Regions from separate parts of the Paraburkholderia sp. BCC1876 genome, predicted to be linked through region 1. Evidence: riboswitches for the same ligand, from Rfam matches in the RefSeq annotation. Region 1 holds a riboswitch; the other holds the start of a gene.

Region 1 (3,550 bases):
GGTGTTCACGGGTGGGATCGGTGAACACAGCGCGGGGATTCGCAAGCGCGTGTGCGACGGGCTTGCTTTCATGGGACTCGTGGAGGGCGATCCGGCGGGCAAGGTGAGGGCGATTCATACCGAGGAAGAGAAGCAGATCGCGCGGCATTGCCGGACGCTGTTGCGCGCTGAGGCGCATTGAACTGATCTGGCCGCTTTCTTTGCCGCTGACCTAGCCTCTTATTTCGGCTTGATGGTCGTGCGATCCAATACGCCGGTGACGCCGAACAGACGCGTGACGTCTTCGAGGGCGGCGATTCGTTGCTGATCGCGTTGCAGTTCGCCGCGCAGCGTGATGCGACCGGCGGCGACTTTCACCTTGACGGCGTGCTCGGGAACCGCGGTATCCCACGCGAGGCGACGGGTCGCTTCGGCGGCGATCTGAGCGTCGGTCAGGCGCGGGCTGGTCGTGCTGTGTTTCGTGGAACGGTGGTGTGGCATGGGTTCTCCACGGAGATTGCGGGGATGGGAGAACACTAGCAGATGTGACGGATTTTGCATTCGGCCTTTGCCGCCGTGATCGCCATCCACAAAAGCGTTCGCCCCTGCTGTGGGGGACGTCCCACAGCAGGGGCGCGTTGCAAACGGAGGCTACACAATCGCCGCAGCCACCGCCTGTGCCGTTGCCGCCGACAACGTCCACCCGAGGTGCCCGTGCCCGGTGTTGTAGAACACGCCTTGCCGTTTGCCCCGTCCCACCTTGGGCAGCATGCTCGGCAGCATCGGCCGCAAACCCGCCCACGGAATCACACGCGACGTCGACACTTCGGGGAAGTAGCGCCGTGTCCAGTCCACCAGCGGCGCAATCCGGTCCGAGCGGATATCGCGGTTGAAGCCGTTGATCTCCGCCGTGCCCGCCACGCGGAATCGATCCACACCGAGCCGGCTGGTGACGATCTTCGCGCTGTCGTCGAGCAGGCTCACCCACGGCGCGCGCCGCTGACTGGTTTCGTCGTCGAGACAGACCGTGATCGAATAGCCTTTCACCGGATAGATGTTCACGTGATCGCCGAGCATCGCCGCAAAATCGCGACTCTTCACCCCGGCGCAGACGACGATCCGCTCGAACGCAATGCGCTGCGACTCGCCTTCCAGATTGACCGTCAGCGAAAACTTGCCCTCCACGGGCTGCTCGATCGCCGTGATCTCGGCGTCGTAGTGAAACTCGACGCCGTGCCGCACGCAGGCATCCGCGAGACCGCGCGTGAACTTGTGGATGTCGCCGGTCGAATCGGACGGCGTGAAAAAACCGCCGAAGAAATCGCCTTGCAGCGTGGGCTCGATCCGCTGCAACTCGGTCGCCGACACCGGATTGCGGTCGAGGCCGCCTTCGCGCAGCAACGCATTCACCTTATTCGCCGCAGCGAATTCCTTCTGCGTTTTGTAGATATGCAGAATGCCGCGCCGTTCGAGATCGAACTCGATGCCCTCGCTACGCGCCGTCGAGAACAGATGTTCGCGCGCGGCAATCGCGAGCCGCACGGTCTCGACGGTGTTGCTCCGGTAGTGCGGAATCTGCCGCAGGAATTCGCCCATCCACGAGTATTTGTGCCACGTGGGCAGTGGATTGAGCAGTAGCGGGGCGTCGCGCGTGAGCATCCAGCGCAGACCCTTCAGCACGGTGGCGGTGCTGTTCCAGACTTCGGCGTTGCTGGCCGATAGCTGGCCGCCGTTGGCGAACGACGTCTCCATTGCCGCATAGCGATGGCGTTCGAAAACCGTGACGTGGTGGCCGCGTTGAGCGAGGGCGTAAGCGGTCGTGACGCCGGTAATGCCGGCGCCGATAATGGCGATTCGTGACATGACATAGTCCAGATGAGTTGAGCATCACCGGTGTCGATTTCGTGTCGAAACCGGCGTCGATGCCCCATCTGTCCCTGTACCTGAGAGTTTCTTCCCGCGCCATGCCGGCTCAATGCGAGCCGGAGTGGGGAATCCCCTTCGGTGGACGCGCGCAAGTGTCGGCGGCGTCGCTCTCCAGATGTTCCCGCTGCGCGGTCCTTTTGCCTGAGAGTTTCCGGGGCGGTTGCTCCGTCGGCGTCGTCACTAACCGCATGACGATCTCTCCCGCGCTGCATGCAGAACGGCACGACGATACCGGGCAAAAATTATTGCCGCAAGTGTTTCGTGCGCTGCGTTGCAGCGCGTGTGTGCTGTCCGAGCGTGGGTATGCGTGCGCGCTGTCCTGTGCGTGTGCTGCGATTGTGTACCGGGTCGGCGTGGCGGCGATCGGCTATAGTCAGCGGCACAATCCCCATTCATCAACGAGGAGAACGCCGTGCCCGCTTTCACAACGCTGCTCGCTTTCGGTCTGGTTTCACTCGGCATGGTGCTCACGCCGGGACCGAACATGATCTATCTGATCTCGCGATCGCTCTGTCAGGGCAAGCGCGCCGGTCTCGTGTCGCTCGGCGGCGTGGCGCTCGGTTTCGTGTTCTATATGTTCTGCGCGGCGTTCGGCATTACCGCGTTATTGCTCACGGTGCCGTTTGCGTACGACGCATTGCGCTTCGGCGGCGCACTGTATCTGTTGTATCTCGCGTGGCAGGCAGTCAAACCCGGCGGCCGTTCGCCGTTCCAGGTGCGCGATCTGCCGCACGATAGCCCCCGTAAGCTGTTCACCATGGGCTTCGTCACCAACCTCGCGAATCCGAAGATTGCGGTGATGTATCTGTCGCTGCTGCCGCAATTCATTTCGCCGGGACATGGCAGTGTGCTGTTGCAGTCGCTGGCTCTCGGCTGCGTGCAGATCGTGGTCAGCGTGACGGTGAATGCGATTATCGCGAGCATGGCGGGGTCGATCGCCGGGTTCCTCGCGGGTCGTCCCGTGTGGCTGAGGGTGCAGCGCTGGCTGATGGGCACGGTGCTCGCCGGACTCGCGGTGCGAATCGCGCTCGATTCGCGTCGGTAAGCGGTTCGATAGCATTCCCGGGCAAACGCTCTGCGTGCGGCGTGTCGTTGCGTTACTCCGCTATGACCGCCTGACTGTCGTCATGTCTATGCTGACTCCTTAGTCTGCTACCCCGGCGGACGACACTGGAAAAGGCGGATGAACGACATGAGCATGCCCATTCGGAGCGATTCCCCCCTTCAATCTGCATTTCAAAGGAAGTCTGTCGGCACCGGTGCTAGCGCCGGCGGGCAGCAGTCCATGGCCCCGGCCTCTCGCCCCGATCTTACGAAGACGAACGCGCCGACGGGACAGGGGCCGAGTCTCTTGCCGGGAGACGGTCACGCGGGCGCAGCGCACGTTCGTACGCAACGGGCGTTGACTGAACCGCGATGGCAGTCCACCAAGGAGACCTGGAGCGAATTCCAGTGTAGACATTTCAACTGGAATAACCGCCAGAGCGGCACGTGCGAGGCGGGCTCGGTACCAGCGAACGAAGGCAAGCAGCCGAAGCAATCGACCCTCGATATTTTATTGGCGATATCTTTCGCGGTGTTAGCCGGCGGCCCGACCGAGATGCTCCAGAAGCCATCCGGGGTTCCAGTCCGTCCTCCCTCTCCG
Region 2 (3,550 bases), on a different contig from region 1:
CAGCGGTTCGGTGCGGCGGATCGTCTTCGGAATGACGGCGTCGATCAGCGCGGCGCGCGACGCGAAGCCGAGGGCTTCGAGCATGGCGTGCTGGTCGGCCGTATCCGGGCCGATGTGCCGTTCGGCGAAGGCGTCATGCACTTCGAGCGCGGCGAGCGAGAGAGGAGTGCGGTTCATCAGACGATCCGGGTGTTCGAGCTTCATGGGTGTTCCTGGCGGTGCGGCTGTCTTTTCGAAGTCTCGAAAGTGACGGGCCGCACCTGACGGGTTAAACGTAAAGGTGAATCAGGCGCCGATGGCCTTGGCGTACGCGTCGGCATCGATCAGACGATCGTGCGTGGCGTCGTCGGACGGCTTGATCTTGAAGAGCCAGCTGTCGTACGGCGTGGTGTTCACCGAATCGGGCGTGTCGGCGACGGCGGTGTTCGCTTCGATGATTTCGCCCGAGACCGGCGCGTAGATGTCGGAAGCGGCTTTCACCGATTCGATCACGGCGACGGTGTCGCCGGCTTCGACGTTCTTGCCGAGTTCCTGGACTTCGAAGAAGACGATATCGCCGAGCGCTTCCTGCGCGTGGTCGGTAATGCCGACCGTCAGCGTGCCGTCCGCTTCAGTGCGGACCCATTCGTGCGATTCGGTATATTTCAGATCGGCCGGGATGCTCATCGGATGCTCCTATGCGGTGTTCGGATGGTGTTCAATAAAGGGGGAGGCGTACGCGCCGGCCTGCTTAAACCGCGAGCACTTTGCCGTTGCGCACGAACGGCAGTTTTACCACGCTTGCGGGAACGTTTTTGTCACGAATCTGAACGTGAACGGTGTCGCCCGGCTGCACGCCTTTCGGCACGCGCGCAAAGGCGATCGATTCCTGCATGGTCGGGGAAAACGTGCCGCTGGTAATTTCGCCTTCGCCGTGCGACGTGACGACTTTCTGATGAGCACGCAGCACGCCTGCAGCCTTGCCGTTGTCTTTCAGCAGGATCAGGCCGACGAACGCGGCCTGCGAACCGTTCGCTTCCAGCTTGTCCTTGCCGACGAAGGCGCGCGGCGACGTGAGGTCGACGGTCCACGCGAGACCGGCGTCGAGCGGCGAGACGTTGTCGTCCATATCCTGGCCGTACAGGTTCATGCCGGCTTCGAGGCGCAGCGTGTCGCGCGCGCCGAGGCCGGCCGGGCGGACGCCTTGCGCTTGCAGCGCGTCCCACAGGGCGGCGACGTGTTCCGCCGGCACGATGATTTCGAAGCCGTCTTCGCCGGTGTAGCCGGTGCGGGCCACGGTGAGTTCGCCGAACGGCGTACCGTCGATACGGGCGGCGTTGAACGGCTTCAAGGCTTCAGTCGCGGCGCGCGCAGCCGGCACGGTTTGCCAGACCTTGTCGCGTGCGTTCGGGCCTTGCACGGCGACGATCGCGTAATCGCGACGCGGCGTGATGGTCAGGCCAAAGCTGCCTTCGGCGTTGAGCTGGCCGAACCAGGCGATGTCTTTGTCGGCGGTGCCGGCGTTCACGACCACGCGGAAGTGATCTTCGCCGAAGTAATAGACGATCAGATCGTCGATCACGCCGCCGTTCGGGTTCAGCAGACAGGAGTAGAGCGCACGGCCCGGGGTTTGCAGCTTGCCGACGTTATTGGCCAGCGCGTAGTCGAAGAAGGCGCGCACGCGCTCGCCAGTGAAATCGACGACGCACATGTGCGAGACGTCGAACATGCCGGCGTCGGTGCGCACGGCGCGGTGTTCGTCGATCTGCGAGCCGTAGTTGACGGGCATGTCCCAGCCGCCGAAGTCGACCATGCGGGCCTTGAGCGCGCAATGGGTGGCGTGGAGCGGGGTGTGTTTGAGTTCGGTCATGGGGCCTCAGGCGTCTCGCGAAACAAAAAAGGCCATGCGGCGCTACGCCTCACGGCCTGATGGCTGCGAGCGATGCGCTGCATGGCCCCTCTGTCCTCGATACCTGAGAGATTGCGTTGCCGTGAACACGTTGACGTGCCACGGTGAAACGCGCGCCCCTTCGGTGGGCAGCCTGCCGGAATCTGCGTTTGCAGATGGCTACTGCCGCTCTCCAGAGTGCGAAAAACCGGCGCCTCGATGCTGCAGTGAGGCGGGTTTTTCGACGCGGTCGGTCCTTTTGCCTGAGAGTTTGCGGGTGTGCCCCTTCGGCGGCGCGGCCTGCGATTTTCAGCGGCCAGCACGCTCTCCCGACGCGTGCGGCGAATGTACGCGACGCCCCCGAGCTTGTCAAATAAAGGCGCGCGAGCGGCGCGGGGGTTGGCGCAGCGCGATTGCGCCTGTCAAAAAAAAGCGCGGGACGTGATGCCCGCGCTTCTTTTGTACCGCATGACCTGAACTGGCGCGATTATTCGCCGATGGCGTGTGCCGCGTTGTCCAGTTCCTGGTTCAGCACGCGCTGTTCGTCGCCGGACAGCCCGCCGCCGTGTTGCGCGGCCATGTCGTGCGCTTCCTGACGGATCACGTCGAGGCGATGATGCAGCGCGCCGCCTTGCGGGGGCGGGTAATAGCCTTGGTTGACGTGAGCGTCGATGCGGCGGCTCAGGTTGTCGAGACGGCCGTCGACCTGATGCAGGCGCTCATACGCGATCTGCTGCGGGTTGGGGCGCGGGGCCGGCGCCGGTTGGGGCGCCACCACGCAAGCGGCGAGCGAACTGAGCAAAGCGCATGCTGCTACTGCGCGAATGATACGGGGCATGGACTCTCCGGAAGTCGTTGTCGTTTTCTGGTGCTACCCGGGTAGCAACGGATAAGACGGGGTTCGCGCTGACCGGAGCGGGGCGCTTATTTGTAACGTTATGTTCCTTTCGGGCTTGTTAGTTTAGGCGGCGCGGCGACGGTTTGTGAGCCAGTTTTGGGTACACAAACCGTCGCCGGACGCCGGCAAGCCCCTTAGCGAATCCGCTCGAACGGCAAGCGGACGCCTTCCTCCGAACTGCGCGTGGCCAGTTCGATAATCGTCATGACGTCGACGGCTTCCTGCGCGCTGACCGGGAATTTCACGCCGTTCTGGATCGCATCGGCGAGAGCAATGTAGAAGCCGGCGTAGTCGCCGTTACGCGTCGGCAGTTCGCGTTCGACTTCCTGATCGCCTTCCAGCACGCGCAGCACGCCCGCTGTATTGCCGGCGGCGAAGCCCTCGTCACCGGGGCGCAGACCGGCCTTCAACTGATCTTCCTGGGTGTCGAGTCCGTATTTCACATAGCTCCCGCGCGTGCCGTGGATCGCGAACCGCGGCGCGAGCAGCATGGTTAGCGCGCTGGCGTGCAGCACGACCTCGAATTCGCCATAGCCGAGTTGAATGTGCACGTAGTCCGGCGCACTGGCTTCGTCGCGATGCGTGCGCACGGTTGCCGACACGGTCTGCGGCGCGCCGAACAACGCGAGCGCCTGGTCGATCAGATGCGGTCCCAGGTCGAACAGCAGGCCGCCACCGCGCGACGCCTCTTCGCGCCAGCGCTGCCGCACTTCCGGCCGGAAGCGGTCGAAATGCGATTCGAATTGCGTGACGCGCCCCAAGGTGCCGGCGGCGAGCAGGTCGCG

The links. Region 1 has a riboswitch for glycine ahead of HWY05_RS01010 (D-amino acid dehydrogenase). Riboswitches for the same ligand answer to the same signal wherever they lie in the genome.
Region 2: linked by a shared signal. The riboswitch ahead of gcvT (glycine cleavage system aminomethyltransferase GcvT) and the one ahead of HWY05_RS01010 (D-amino acid dehydrogenase) in region 1 are both predicted to bind glycine.

What each region holds. Positions count from the first base shown of each region.
Region 1 is NZ_CADFGI010000001.1:253,143-256,692, reverse strand. Features, by position in the region: gene HWY05_RS01020 (acetate/propionate family kinase) at 1-181, shown strand, start outside; gene HWY05_RS01015 (BON domain-containing protein) at 220-480, opposite strand; gene HWY05_RS01010 (D-amino acid dehydrogenase) at 631-1,842, opposite strand; glycine riboswitch at 2,025-2,119, opposite strand; gene HWY05_RS01005 (LysE family translocator) at 2,318-2,950, shown strand; gene HWY05_RS01000 (hypothetical protein) at 3,308-3,550, shown strand, end outside.
Region 2 is NZ_CADFGI010000004.1:176,983-180,532, reverse strand. Features, by position in the region: gene gcvP (aminomethyl-transferring glycine dehydrogenase) at 1-204, opposite strand, end outside; gene gcvH (glycine cleavage system protein GcvH) at 286-666, opposite strand; gene gcvT (glycine cleavage system aminomethyltransferase GcvT) at 731-1,849, opposite strand; glycine riboswitch at 1,930-2,074, opposite strand; glycine riboswitch at 2,108-2,209, opposite strand; gene HWY05_RS16235 (hypothetical protein) at 2,355-2,705, opposite strand; gene HWY05_RS16230 (oxidoreductase) at 2,900-3,550, opposite strand, start outside.